2 regions of the Variovorax sp. R-27 genome follow, and region 2 is predicted to be linked to the other one. Evidence: predicted binding sites of a transcription regulator. Region 2 holds the regulator's gene; the other holds the start of a gene.
What was found. The regulator LexA, encoded in region 2, represses DNA repair genes until DNA is damaged. The targets are predictions, from matches to a motif close to ACTGTATNNNNATACAGT.
Positions count from the first base shown of each region.

Region 1 (6,967 bases), 3.1 Mb from region 2:
GCCGTCGCGAATGGCCTGCGGCGTCATCGACTGCAGCCACAGGCGCTTGACCGGCTTGTGAAGGCCCGCCTTGCCGCCGGCGTATTGCTCGATCAGGCGGAAGATCAGCTCGCCCTCGCGCCCGGCGTCGCAGGCATTGATGAGCTGCGTCACGTCCTTGCGCTTGGCCTGCTTGACCACGGCGTTCAGGCGCGTCTTCGTCTTGTCGACCGGCTTGAGGTCGAAATGAGGCGGGATCACCGGCAGGTTGGCAAAGCTCCATTTGCCTCGCTTGACGTCGAACTCCTCGGGCGCCTGGATTTCGACCAGGTGACCGACAGCGCTGGTCACGACATAGGTGTCGTTCTCGAAATGCTCGTCATGTTTGTCGAATTTCCCTGCAACCGGCGTGAGGGCACGGACGATGTCCTGTGCCACCGACGGCTTTTCTGCGATTACCAAAGTCTTTGTCATCTAAGGGCTCTCTATACTCTGCGGCTTCCCGCGTGCGCACGCGCACACGCGCATGTGTGCATATTCAAACTAACAGACTTCGGCGATGCCTTCCAAATCCCCACTTTCCGCCGGTCGCCGAATCCAGACGCGGCGCTCGAATGTCCATGGCAACGGCGTGTTCGCCGTGCAGGACCTGGCCGAGGGCGAAACGCTGATCGAATACAAGGGCGAAGTCATCAACTGGAAGGAGGCGCTGCGCCGCCATCCGCATGACCCGGCCCAGCCGAATCACACCTTCTACTTTCACATCGACGACGGGCGTGTGATCGACGGCAACGTCAAGGGCAACGCCGCCCGCTGGATCAACCACTCGTGCGAGCCGAACTGCGAAGCCGACGAGGTCGATGGGCGCGTTTATATCAAGGCGCTGCGCAACATCTCCGCCGGCGAAGAGCTCAACTACGACTACGGCCTGATCATCGATGAGCCGTACACGCCGAAGCTTCTGTCCGAATTTCCTTGCTGGTGCGGCTCGGAGCAGTGCCGCGGCACGCTGCTGACGCCCAAGGACGATGAGGACGAAAAGAAGAAAAAGAAGAAAAAGAAGAAGGCTGAAAAGAAAAAGGCCGAGAAGAAAGAAGCCAGGAAGGCGGAAAAGAAGGCCGACAAAAAAGCCGAGAAGAAATCCGAAAAGAAGGCGGAGAAAAAATCCGCCAAGAAGGAAAAGTCCGCCGAGGACTGACCATGAGCAGCAGCACCTCGGCCGCCTGGTTCGAAGACCGGATCGCCGCGTCGGTCGCTCCGCTGCTGCCCGGCTTCGCGGTCGAGGCCGTGGCCGAAATCGATTCCACCAACACCGAGCTGATGCGCCGCGCGCGCGCCGGCCGCATCGAGCCCGTGCTGCTCGTGGCCGAGCGCCAGACCGCGGGGCGCGGCCGTCTCGGGCGGCCCTGGCAGAGCGCGCCGCAGCAGGAAGAATCGGCCTCGTTGACCTTCTCGCTCGGCCTGCCTCTGGCGCCTGCCGACTGGTCGGGCCTGTCGCTCGCCGTTGGTGTCAGCGTGGCCGAAAGCCTCGATCCCTCGGGCGCACACAAGGTCGGCCTCAAGTGGCCCAACGACGTGTGGGTGAACGACTGCAAGCTGGTCGGCATCCTCATCGAAACCGCGCTGCCGTCCGCCGGCCGCGCCGATGCGCCGCGCTATCTCGTGATCGGCATCGGTATCAACATCGGCGCGCGCGAAGGCGACGGCATGCGTACGCCGCCGGCCTGGCTGCGCCAGTGGCACCCCGAGGCCAATGCGCCCGAAGTGCTGCGCGAACTGGCCGAGCCGTTGGTGCGCAGCGTGCTCGAATTCGAGGCCAGGGGCTTCGCGTCCTTTGCCGAGCGCTTTGCAGCACGCGACGTGCTGCGGGGCCGCGAAGTGGTGCTCAGCGACGGCACCGCCGGCCTGTGCGAAGGCGTGGCCTGGGGCGGCGAGCTGCAGGTGCGCACCGACGCCGGCCTGCAGCTGATTTCCAGCGACGAAGTGAGCGTGCGCCCTCGCGGCATGACCCTCTGACACGTATGAAGCTGCGCCTGCTCCTCATCGTCCTGCTGCTGGCCAATGCCGGCTATTTCTTGTGGGCGCGCGGCGATCTTGCCGGCTTCGGCCTGGCTCCGGCCGCGCTCAACGAGCGAGAGCCGCAGCGCATGTCGCGCCAGATCCACCCCGAGTGGCTGCAGATCCGCAAGGAAGCGAAGCCGGGCGCGCCTGCGCCCTGACTTCCCTGGTCAATCAAGGTGCCGCTTCGCCCTCGAAGCGCACTGTGAACAGCGCGCCCGGCGGCTGCTTGCCGGGATGCGCATCCTCCAGCTTCACTTGCGCGCGATGCTGGTTCGCGATCTCCAGCACGATCGGCAGCCCCAGCCCCGAACCGTCGGCCTCGTTGCCGAGCACGCGGTAGAAGGGCTCGAACACCAGCTCGCGGTCGACCTCGGCGATGCCGGGGCCGTTGTCCTCCACCTGCAGCAGCAGCACGTGGCCGAAGGGGTCGGCCAGCACGCGCACGGTGATCAGGCCAGGGCGCTCCGGCGTCGAGGGCGTGTAGTTGATCGCGTTGTCGACCAGGTTGCGCACCAGCTCTTTCAGCAGCGTCGCGTTGCCGTCGAACATTACGCCCGGTGCGCCGGCTTCCGCGCCGTCGTAGCCCAGGTCGATGCGCTTCTCGATCGCGCGCGGCACGGCCTCGCGCACCACCTCGATGGTGAGCTTCGCCAGATCGCAGGGCTGGTGGTGCGCATTGGCGCTGTTGCCTTCGGCGCGCGCCAGCGACAGCAGCTGGTTCACCGTGTGCGTGGCGCGCTTGCTCGCGCGGCCGATCTGCTTGAGCGATTGCTTGAGCTCGTCGGCATTGGCGCCTTCGCGCTGCGCCAGGTCGGCTTGCATGCGCAGGCCCGCGAGCGGCGTCTTCAGCTGGTGCGCCGCGTCGGCCAGAAAGCGCTTCTGCGTGCCGATCGAATCGTTGAGCTTGTCGAGCAGTTCATTCACCGACGACACCAGCGGCACCACTTCCAGCGGCACCGACGATTCGTCGAGCGGGCTCAGGTCGCCCGGGCGCCGCTCGCGGATGCGTGCCTCCACCACCGACAGCGGCTTGATGCCGCGCACCAGCGCCAGCCAGATCAGCAGCACTGCCAGCGGCAGGATGGCGAACTGCGGCAGCAGCACGCCCTTGATGATCTCGGCCGCGAGCACCGACTGCTTCTCACGCGTCTCGGCCAGCTGCAGCAGCGTGGGCGGCACGTCGTCGGTGCCGCTGGCGATCCACATCGAGGCCACGCGCACTTCCTTGCCATGCAGGGCGCTGTTGTGCAGGAACACCTGGCCGGCCGGCAGCGGCTCGTCGAGGCCGGGCATCGGAATGTCGCGCTCGCCGCTCAGCAGCGTGTCGTGGCCGTCGAGCAGCTGGTAGTACACGTGGCCGGCGTCGTCGGCCCGCAGGATCTCGCGCGCCGATTGCGACAGCACGAACTGCGTATGCCCTTCCTTCACCGTCACCAGTTCGGCCAGGGCCTTCACGTTGTGTTCGAGCGCGCGGTCGAAGGGCGCGTTGGCAATGCCCTGCGCCACCAGCCAGGTGACGCCGATGCTCACCGGCACCAGCAGCAGCAGCGGCGTGAGCATCCAGTCGAGGATCTCGCCGAAAAGCGAGCGCTGCGCACGCTGGAAGAGCTTCATCGCGCCGAGTCCTCCGGCGTGCCGCCGCCCGCGCGTGGCGGCTGCCGCGTCGTCGTCACTGGATCTTTTCGAGGCAGTAGCCCAGCCCGCGCACCGTCGCGATGCGCACCGGCCCCTTCTCGATCTTCTTGCGCAGGCGGTGGATGTAGACCTCGATGGCGTTGAGGCTCACCTCCTCGCCCCATTCGCACAGGCGGTCGACCAGCTGGTCCTTGCTCACCAGCCGGCCGGCGCGCTGCAGCAGCACTTCGAGCAGCCCCAGTTCGCGCGCCGACAGCTCGATCATCTTGCCGTCGATGGTGGCCACGCGGCCGGCCTGGTCGTACACCAGCGGGCCGTGGCGGATCGCGTTGCTGGTGGTGCCCATGCCGCGCCGCGTGAGGGCGCGCACGCGCGCTTCGAGCTCCTGCAGGCTGAAGGGCTTGGCCATGTAGTCGTCGGCGCCGTGGTCCAGGCCCTTGACGCGTTCCTCGACGCTGTCGGCCGCGGTGAGCACCAGCACCGGCAGCTGCGAGCCGCGCGCGCGCAGGCGCTTGAGGATCTCGATGCCGTGCAGGCTGGGCAGCCCGAGGTCGAGGATCAGCAGGTCGAACTCGTCATGGGTCATGAGCGCGGTGTCGGCCTGCGAGCCGTTCGCCACGTGGTCGACCGCCGCGCCCGAGGTGCGCAGGCTGCGCAGCAGGGCATCGGCCAGCACCTGGTCGTCTTCGGCAATCAGAATCCGCATGCGTCACCTCCGGCCTGTTCGAGCGCCGAAACGGCGCCGTTCACATTTGTCTCTGGGGCGAGTCTAGCCCGCTGTGTAGGCTTCCAGTCCGATGGTTACCACGGTGGCGATCTCGTCGCCGACGCTGCTTCGGAACTCGCTCTCGGCCTGCGTCACCGCGCTGCGGAAGGCGTCTAGCCAGGCCAGCCCGTCGGCGGTGAAGAGCACGCGCCGCGCCCGCGCGTCGAGCGGATCGGGCCCGCGCGTGACCAGCCCCCAGGCCTCGCACTGGTCGACCAGCGCCCCCATTGCCTGCTTGGTCATGCCGGCGCGCTCGGCCAGCTCCGTGAGGCGCGAGCCCTCACGCGCCAGGTGCCGCGTGATGTGGATGTGCGCCGCGCTCACCTGCGCGCGCGCCGCGAGGTTCGACAGCGCCAGCGGCACGTCGACGTCGTGCGCCATCAACTCCAGCACGCGCTCGTCGAAGCGGCGCATGGCGTGGCCGAGCAGGCGGCCCAGGTGGGTCTGGCGCCAGGCATCGGGGTCGGTCGGGAAAGCGGCTTCAGCCATGGCGGCAAATGGTAAAGCAAACTGACCAAAAAATGGGTTTACGCCAACCCATCAGCCCCTACACTACTGTTCAAGCATCCAGCCTGTAGTTAAAAGCAGATCGGATGAAACCCAACACAAACCGTTGATTTTCAAGGAATTTCCACATGGACGCAGTCGTCAAGGGCGCAAGCATCTCGGTCGCCAACAGTGAAAAAGCCAAGGCGCTGCAAGCCGCGCTGGCCCAGATCGAAAAGCAGTTCGGCAAGGGCACGATCATGCGGCTCGGCGAAGGCGAGGCGCTCGAAGACATCCAGGTGGTCTCCACCGGCTCGCTGGGCCTGGACATCGCGCTGGGCGTCGGCGGCCTGCCGCGCGGCCGCGTGATCGAAATCTACGGCCCGGAATCGTCGGGCAAGACCACGCTCACGCTGCAGGTCATTGCCGCCATGCAGAAGCAGGCCGGCACCTGCGCCTTCGTCGATGCCGAGCACGCGCTCGACGTGCAGTACGCCCAGAAGCTCGGCGTGAACCTGTCCGACCTGCTGATCAGCCAGCCCGACACCGGCGAGCAGGCCCTTGAAATCGTCGACTCGCTGGTGCGCTCCGGCGCCGTCGACCTGATCGTCATCGACTCGGTCGCCGCGCTCACGCCCAAGGCTGAAATCGAAGGCGAAATGGGCGACTCGCTGCCCGGCCTGCAGGCCCGCCTGATGAGCCAGGCGCTGCGCAAGCTCACGGCCACGATCAAGAAGACCAACTGCATGGTCATCTTCATCAACCAGATCCGCATGAAGATCGGCGTGATGTTCGGCTCGCCCGAAACCACCACCGGCGGCAACGCGCTGAAGTTCTACGCCTCGGTGCGCCTGGACATCCGCCGCATCGGCACCATCAAGAAGGGCGACGAGGCCATCGGCAACGAAACCAAGGTGAAGGTGGTGAAGAACAAGGTCTCGCCCCCGTTCAAGACGGCGGAGTTCGACATCCTGTTCGGCGAAGGCATCAGCCGCGAAGGCGAGATCATCGACATGGGCGTGACCGCCAAGATCGTCGACAAGTCGGGCGCCTGGTATGCCTACAACGGCGAGAAGATCGGCCAGGGCCGCGACAACGCCCGAGAGTTCCTGCGCGAGAACCCCGAGCTGTCGCGCGAGATCGAGAACAAGGTGCGCGAGTCGCTGGGCATCCCGCTGCTGGCCGCCGATGCTGGCGCCACGCCAGAGAAGCCGCAGAAGGCTGCCAAGGCCGAGAAGGCCGACAAGGGCGAATAAGCCAGAGCGCGGCTCCCCGGGGGCCGCGCGAGCGACCCCCGAATGGCATTCAACGCCCCGTCCCTCAAAGGCCGCGCACTGCGCCTGCTGAGCCAGCGCGAACATTCGCGCGCGGAGCTGGAGCGCAAGCTGGCAAAGCATGAAGAAGAGCCCGGCACGCTGGCGAAGGCGCTCGATGAGCTGGCAGCGAAAGACTTCATCAGCGAGCCGCGCGTGGTGGCCTCGGTGCTCAACCAGCGCGCTGCCCGCTCGGGCGCGCTGCGGGTAAAGCAGGAGCTGCAGGCCAAGGGCATCGCGCCCGAGGCCATTGCCGAAGCGATAGCTGGTCTGCAGGAAACAGAAGTCGAACGCGCCACGGCCCTGTGGCGCCACCGCTTCGATGCGCCGCCCGCCGATGCGAAGGAGCGGGCCAAGCAGATGCGATTCCTGATGGCGCGCGGTTTTTCGGGCGCCGTCGTGTCCAAGGTACTCAGGAGCGATTTCGATGAAACCGACGAATGAAGACCACGCCGCGCAGTCCCGCGTCATCACTCAGCGCGTGCAGTGCGAATGGCGCCGCGCCTATGTGCTGGCGGCAGATCCGAAGCGCTTGCCCGACTGGGCCAGCGGCCTCGCCAAGAGCGCGCTGGTGCCGCATGGCGACCACTGGATCGTGCGCACGCCCGAGAGCGGCGAGGCCCGCATGCGCTTCGCGCCGCGCAACGATCTCGGTGTGCTCGACCACTGGGTCGCGCCCGAAGGCGTGCCCGAGGTCTACCTGCCGTTTCGCGTGATCGGCGTTGCG
Region 1 is NZ_CP183984.1:6,865,781-6,872,747, reverse strand. It holds gene ACN9MV_RS32355 (DNA topoisomerase III) at 1-453, opposite strand, end outside; gene ACN9MV_RS32350 (SET domain-containing protein) at 539-1,177, shown strand; gene ACN9MV_RS32345 (biotin--[acetyl-CoA-carboxylase] ligase) at 1,180-1,995, shown strand; gene ACN9MV_RS32340 (sporulation protein) at 2,001-2,198, shown strand; gene ACN9MV_RS32335 (sensor histidine kinase) at 2,212-3,654, opposite strand; gene ACN9MV_RS32330 (response regulator transcription factor) at 3,710-4,381, opposite strand; gene ACN9MV_RS32325 (MarR family winged helix-turn-helix transcriptional regulator) at 4,445-4,930, opposite strand; gene recA (recombinase RecA) at 5,077-6,183, shown strand; gene recX (recombination regulator RecX) at 6,226-6,684, shown strand; gene ACN9MV_RS32310 (polyketide cyclase) at 6,668-6,967, shown strand, end outside.
Region 1: recA (recombinase RecA) is a predicted target of LexA. The motif match lies at 5,013-5,030, and genes of this name have one in related genera.

Region 2 (6,967 bases):
TCACAGCGCCGCTGGCGCCGGCATGGCTCATGACGATCTCGACGCGGGGCCACTGCACGGTGGTCGCCTCGAAGAGCTTCGACGCCTGCGACGCCGATCCCTCGGGCCACTCCCGGACACGGCGTACCTCTCCTTCCTCGACGTAGCCGACCAGCCCCGCATCACCTGAAGCAAAAGCATCGAGTCGGTAGGTGTGCACTTTCTGGATATCGATGCCGCTGTGGATTGCGCCGGCGCACACCACGGTCACGCCCCGTGCGCCTTCCGTCGCGGCAACGCTGATGGCGTCGCGCACGTTCTGCGGTCCGTCGGGCGCCAGCGCGGTGGCCGGGCGCATCGCACAGGTGAGCACCACGGGCTTGGACGGCGCCAGCACAGAGTGCAGGAAGAACGCCGTCTCTTCGAGCGTGTCGGTGCCATGCGTGATCACCACGCCCGCCACGTCGGCCTGCGCCAACCAGTGTGCACAGCGTCGGGCCAACTGCTGCCAGATGTCGAACGACATGTCCTTGCTGTCGACCTGCGCCACCTGCTCTGCTTCCAGCGATACACCCTCGGGCGCCTCGATCCCGCCCAACAGATCGGCCACGCCCACCTGCCCGGCGGTGTAGCCGATGTTGTCGCCGCTGCTGGCTGCCCTGCCGGCAATGGTGCCGCCCGTTCCCAAAACCACCACACGACGGCGCACTTCAGGCGAAGAGGAATTGACCATGGCTTGTCAACTTTTAAAAACTGGTTAAAAATACAGGTACTGGATATCTAGCCAGTGCCGCAAGGAACCACATATGCAGTTCGCCGTGAAGCTTACAGCCCGCCAGCAGCAGATCCTGGACCTCATCCAGAGCGCCATCGCACGCACTGGTGCGCCACCCACGCGCGCCGAAATCGCCAATGAGCTCGGGTTCAAGTCGGCCAATGCCGCCGAAGAGCACCTGCAGGCACTAGCCCGCAAGGGCGTCATCGAGCTGGTCAGCGGCACTTCCCGGGGCATCCGCCTCAAGGGCGACGCCCTGCGCTCTCTCAATGAAACGCGCCACCGCGAGGGCGGCCAGTTCTCGCTCTCGCTGCCCGGCATGGCCCAGCTGGCGTTGCCGCTCATCGGTCGCGTCGCAGCCGGCTCCCCCATCCTCGCGCAAGAGCACGTCGACCAGACCTACTACGTCGAGAACACGTTGTTCCAGCGCCAGCCCGACTACCTGCTCAAGGTGCGCGGCATGTCGATGCGCGACGCCGGCATCATGGATGGCGACCTTCTCGCGGTGCAAGCCACCAAGGAAGCGCGCAACGGCCAGATCGTGGTCGCGCGCCTGGGTGACGAAGTGACCGTCAAGCGCCTGAAGCGCAACAAGCAGGTCATCGAGCTGCACGCCGAGAACCCCGACTACCCGACCATCATCGTCCAGCCCGGCGAGCCGTTCGAAATCGAAGGCCTCGCAGTGGGGCTCATCCGCAACACCATGCTGATGTAGGCCTCACGGCCTGCTTTCCGCAGCACCCCATCCGGCAGCAACAGGTGGCGGGCGTATGGCGAAGAGTCGCCATCACCCTGTCGCGGCCGATTCAAGAAATCCTGCCTGTGTTCAACCTCATACTTTTTTGGAGTTCACATGGGAATCGCCCTCCTCGCCATCGCTGATTTCTGGATGCCGCTGCAATCGCTGGCCAGCCGCCTGATGCCGGCACGCCGCCCTCACCGCAGGGATCACCTCGACGCAGCTGAAACCTCGGCCGGATTGCGCTATGTGGCAGTACGCCCCGCCTGCACTGCCCGCTCCAGCGGCACTGCAACGCCCACAGCACCGGCGCGCCCATTGCGCGTGGTCCGCGTGGTCGACGGCAAGGGCCAGCAGCACAGCAACCGCGTCGTGATCTCTGGCCGCATGGCCGACGTCTGCGCCGAACTCGACCGGCTAGCAGCACTCGAAACCGCCGAAACCATGGCCACGGCACCGCGCTCGACACGCCTGCATTGAGCCCGAACACCCCTGCGAGCGGCTGTGGGGGCGGGTATCCAAACGTTCACGGGCACGACATTCCAATGCTGCGAGGCACAATGGCACGCCATGAACATTGTGATCCTCGACGATTACCAGGACGCCGTGCGCAAATTGCGCTGCGCCGCCAAGCTGGACGCGTACGCGGCCAAGGTCTACACCAACACGGTGAAAGGCATCGGGCAACTATCGGTCCGCCTCAAGGATGCCGACGTGATCGTGCTGATCCGCGAGCGCACCCATATCTCGCGCCAGCTGATCGAGAAGCTACCCAAGCTCAAGCTCATCTCGCAGACCGGGCGCGTCGCCGGGCATATCGACGTCGCAGCCTGCACCGAGCGTGGCGTGGCGGTGGCGGAAGGCTCGGGCTCTCCGCAAGCGCCTGCGGAGCTCACTTGGGCGCTCATCATGGCTGCCATGCGCCGGCTGCCCCAGTACATCAGCAACCTCAAGCACGGTGCTTGGCAACAGTCAGGCCTCAAGTCGGCCTCGATGCCGCCCAACTTCGGGCTCGGCTCGGTGCTCAAGGGCAAGACGCTGTGCATCTGGGGCTATGGCCGCATCGGCCAGCTGGTCGCGCGCTATGGGCAGGCCTTCGGAATGCAGGTTGTGATCTGGGGCCGTGAAGCCAGCTGCGCCAAGGCCCGCTCCGACGGCTTCCAGGTCGCGCAGAACCGCCACGAGTTCTTCGCCGCTGCAGACGTGCTGTCGGTGCATCTGCGGCTCAACGAAGAAACCAACGGCCTCATCACGCTGGAAGACCTCTCGCGCATGAAGCCGACGGCGTTGTTCGTCAACACCTCGCGCGCCGAACTGGTCGAAGCCGACGCCCTGCTCGCCGCACTCAACCGCGGCCGCCCCGGGCTGGCCGCCATCGACGTGTTCGAAAGCGAACCGCCGTTGCAAGGCCACGCGCTGCTGCGCCTCGAGAACTGCATCTGCACGCCGCACATCGGCTACGTCGAGCAGGAAAGCTACGAGAGCTATTTCGGGCAGGCCTTCGACAACGTCGTGAGCTACATCAACGGCAACCCCACGAACATCGTGAATCCCGGCGCGCTGCAGGTCCGCCGGTGAGCCGGCCGGCGCCACAGGGTGCGCTCTGGGCGCTGCTCGTTGGCAATTTCGTGATCGGCACGGGCGTGATGGTGGTGCCCGGCACGCTCAATGAAATCAGCGCATCGCTCTCGGTCACGGTCGCCACCGCAGGGCAACTGATCACGGCTGCCGCGGCGGTAATGTGCATCGGCGCTCCGTTGCTGGCCGCCGCGGTCGCGGGCTGGGACCGTCGGCAGCTGCTGGCCATCACCCTGCTCTGGTACGCCGCCGGTCACGTCCTCTGCGCGCTGATGCCGAGCTTCGGTGCATTGCTGCCGGTGCGCATGCTCACAGTGATCGCGCCGGCCATCTTCACGCCCCAGGCTGCGGCCTGCGCCGGCATGCTGGTGCCGCCCGAGCATCGCGGGCGCGCCGTCACCTTCGTCTTCCTCGGCTGGTCGATGGCATCGGTGCTGGGCTTGCCCATCGGCGCGCTGATCGGTGGGCATCTGGGCTGGCGCATGGCATTCATGGCAATCGCGGCGCTCAGTGTCGCGAGCGCGACATCTATCTGGCTCACCTTGCCGAGCGGCATCCGCCCTGCCGCACTGACCGCCGAAGCATGGTTGCGTGTGCTGCGCAGCCCTGTGCTGATGGGCATCGTGTCGGTCACGGCGCTGCAGGGCGCCGGCCAGTTCGTGCTGTTCAGCTATTTCGGGCCGATCCTCAAGCAGAGCTTCGGCGCCGACGCCACCACGCTGAGCGTGATGTGGGCGCTGTTCGGCGTTTGCGGGCTGATCGGCAACATGGTGGTCAGCCGGTACATCGACCGCGTGGGTGCCGGCCGCATGGTGCTGATCACGACCGTGCTGATCGCCTCGAGCCTTCTGGTGTGGCCACTGGCCTCCACGCTCGCCTGGCTGGCCGTTGTGCTCGTTCCCTGGGGCCTGGGTTGCTTCGCCACCAATTCGGCCCAGCAGGCCCGTCTGGTGGGCCTGGCGCCCGCGCTCGCGCCGGGCTCGGTAGCGCTCAACAGCTCCGGCATCTACACCGGCCAGGCCGTGGGCGCCGCGCTTGGCGGCTGGCTGCTCGCCAACGATGCGGGCGCCTGGATGAGCTGGGCCGGCCTGGGCTTGGTGCTGATCGCCATTTCGCTGAGCGTGGCTATCGACCGCAGCCGCGCCGCGCGGCCTGAAAACGCCTCCGCGTAAAACCCGTCACGCCCCGTCCGCGCGGGACTGCAAAATCGAAGCCTTCGACAGCAGCATCTGCTCGGCACCTGCGTCGACACCTGCATTGGCGCCTGCACGGCAGGCCCGGAACCACCCAACCAGTGAAAATCTCCAGCAAATGACAGTGAACTACTCCCGAATCGGCGTCATCGGCGCCGGCGCCATGGGTCGCGGCATCGCGCAGATCGCCGCCCAGGCGGGCAGCGAAGTGCTGCTGCTCGACAGCTTCGCGGGTGCCGCAGAACGCGGCCGCGAAGCCCTCGTCGCCCAATGGAACAAGCTGCACGAGAAGAACAAGATCGACGCCGCCACGCGCGATGCCCAGATCGCGCGCGTCAAGGCCGTCGATTCCATCCAGGCACTGGCAGGCTGCGACCTGGTAATCGAAGCCGTGGTCGAAGACCTGGAAATCAAGCGCAAGCTGTTCCGCGAACTCGAAGGCGTGGTGGCCGAGACCGCGACGCTGGTCACCAACACTTCTTCGCTCTCGGTGACCGCCATCGCGGCCGGCCTCAAGCGGCCCGAGCGCATCGCGGGCTTCCACTTCTTCAACCCCGTGCCGCTGATGAAGGTGGTCGAGGTGGTCGCGGGCTTCAAGACCGCGCCCGAGGTCTGCAAGCAACTGGCCGACTATGCGGTGCAGATGGGCCACAGCGCCGTGCAGGCGCAGGACACGCCCGGCTTCATCGTCAACCACGCGGGCCGCGGCTACGGCACCGAGGCGCTGCGCATCGTCGGCGAAGGCGTGACCGACTTCGTGACCGTCGACCGCATCCTCAAGGACCAGGCCGGCTTTCGCCTCGGCCCGTTCGAGTTGCTGGACCTGACGGCGCTCGACGTGTCGCACCCGGTGATGGAATCGATCTACCACCAGTACTTCGAGGAGCCGCGCTTCCGCCCGAGCGTGATCACCGCGCAGCGCCTGGCCGCCGGCGCCCTGGGCCGCAAGACCAACGAGGGCTTCTACCGCTACAACGACGGCGTGATGCAGCAGACGCCCGAGCCGCCGCCGCCGGTGGTCGAGGGCACGCCTTCGGTCTGGGTGTCGCCGCGCGCAGCACGCCGCGCCGAGTTGCTGCGCCTGGTGAACACGCTGGGCGCGCAGATCGACAGCGGCGCCACCGCCGCGCCGCATTCGCTGATCCTGGTCGCACCGCTGGGCTTCGATGTGACCACGGTCGCCGCAGTCGAACGCCTGGACGCCACGCGCACCATCGGCATCGACATGCTGATCGATGACGCCGCCACCAAGCGCCGCGTGCTCGCCACCAACCCCGCCACCCGCCGCGACATCCGCGACGCCGCGCACGCCCTCTTCGCGCGCGACGGCAAGGCCGTGAGCGTGATCCGCGACAGCGGCGGCTTCGTCACGCAGCGCGTGATCGGCACCATCGTCAACATCGCCACCGACATGTGCCAGCAGCGCGTGTGCACGCCGGCCGACCTCGAAACCGCGGTGCAGCTGGGTCTCGGCTATCCGCGCGGGCCGCTCGCCATGGGCAACCTCTACGGCCCGACCAACATGCTCGAAGTGCTGTTCAACCTGCAGACGGTCTACGGCGACCCGCGCTATCGCCCGAGCCCGTGGCTGCGCCGCCGCGGCGCGCTGGGCCTGAGCCTGCTGCACGAAGAAGAATAAAAACAAGCCATGACCGCCGAACTCAAAAGCACGAGCGAAGGCAGCACCATGGTGCTGACGATCGCCAACCCCACCCAGCGCAACGCACTGGGCCCCGAGATCTACGCCGCCGGTATCGAGGCGCTCAACGGCGCCGAGAACAGCGCCGAGATCCGCAGCGTCGTCATCGTGGGCGAAGGCTCATGGTTCTGCGCCGGCGGCTCGCTGCAGCGGCTTCTGGCCAACCGGCAACTCGACCGCTCCGTACAGGCCGAAAGCATCGAGGGCCTGCACAACTGGATCGATTCGATCCGCACCTTTCCCAAGCCGATCATCGCGGCGGTCGAAGGTGCTGCCGCGGGCGCCGGCTTCTCGCTCGCGCTGGCCTGCGACTTCGTGGTTGCGGCGCGCGACGCCGTGTTCGCGGCCTCATACAGCAACGTGGCGCTGTCGCCCGACGGCGGCCTGAGCTGGCACCTGGGGCAGCAGCTGCCTCGCCAGTTGGCAAGCGAATGGCTGATGAACGGCGAGCGCATCGGCGCGCCGCGCCTGCATGCGCTGGGCCTCGTCAACGAACTCACCGAAAACGGCCAGGCGCTCGCGGGTGCGCTGGCGCTGGCCGCCAAGCTCAACGCGCGCGCGCCGAATTCGCTGGCCAGCATCAAGGAACTGCTCAGCGAGGCACGGGGCGCCACGCTGGCTTCGCAGCTCTCGCAGGAGCGCGACCACTTCGTGCGCAACCTGCACCATGCGAACGCGGGCATCGGCATCGCCGCGTTCCTCGAGAAGAAGCCGCCGCAATACGAGTAACGCCAAACGGCGTCGCTCCCGTGACACCCCCCAGCTTTTCAGTCGCCGAGAGGACAGACCAATGGACGACCCCATTCTTACCATCGAAGAACGTGAAGCGATCAACAGTGGTCGCTGGTTTTCTTCTCTTTCTCCATCGCTACGGCACGACATCCTCCGATGCGCCTTTGTCAAACGCTACAAGGACGGCGACCTGATCGCTGCCCGCGGCGACCCGCCCGACCACTGGATTGCCTGCGCCAAGGGCGCGGTGCGCGTGAGTTCGACGGCCGTCT
Region 2 is NZ_CP183984.1:3,795,420-3,802,386, forward strand. It holds gene ACN9MV_RS17770 (asparaginase) at 1-712, opposite strand, end outside; gene lexA (transcriptional repressor LexA) at 786-1,469, shown strand; gene ACN9MV_RS17780 (hypothetical protein) at 1,608-1,973, shown strand; gene ACN9MV_RS17785 (D-2-hydroxyacid dehydrogenase family protein) at 2,064-3,071, shown strand; gene ACN9MV_RS17790 (MFS transporter) at 3,068-4,243, shown strand; gene ACN9MV_RS17795 (3-hydroxyacyl-CoA dehydrogenase) at 4,383-5,903, shown strand; gene ACN9MV_RS17800 (oxepin-CoA hydrolase, alternative type) at 5,913-6,692, shown strand; gene ACN9MV_RS17805 (Crp/Fnr family transcriptional regulator) at 6,754-6,967, shown strand, end outside.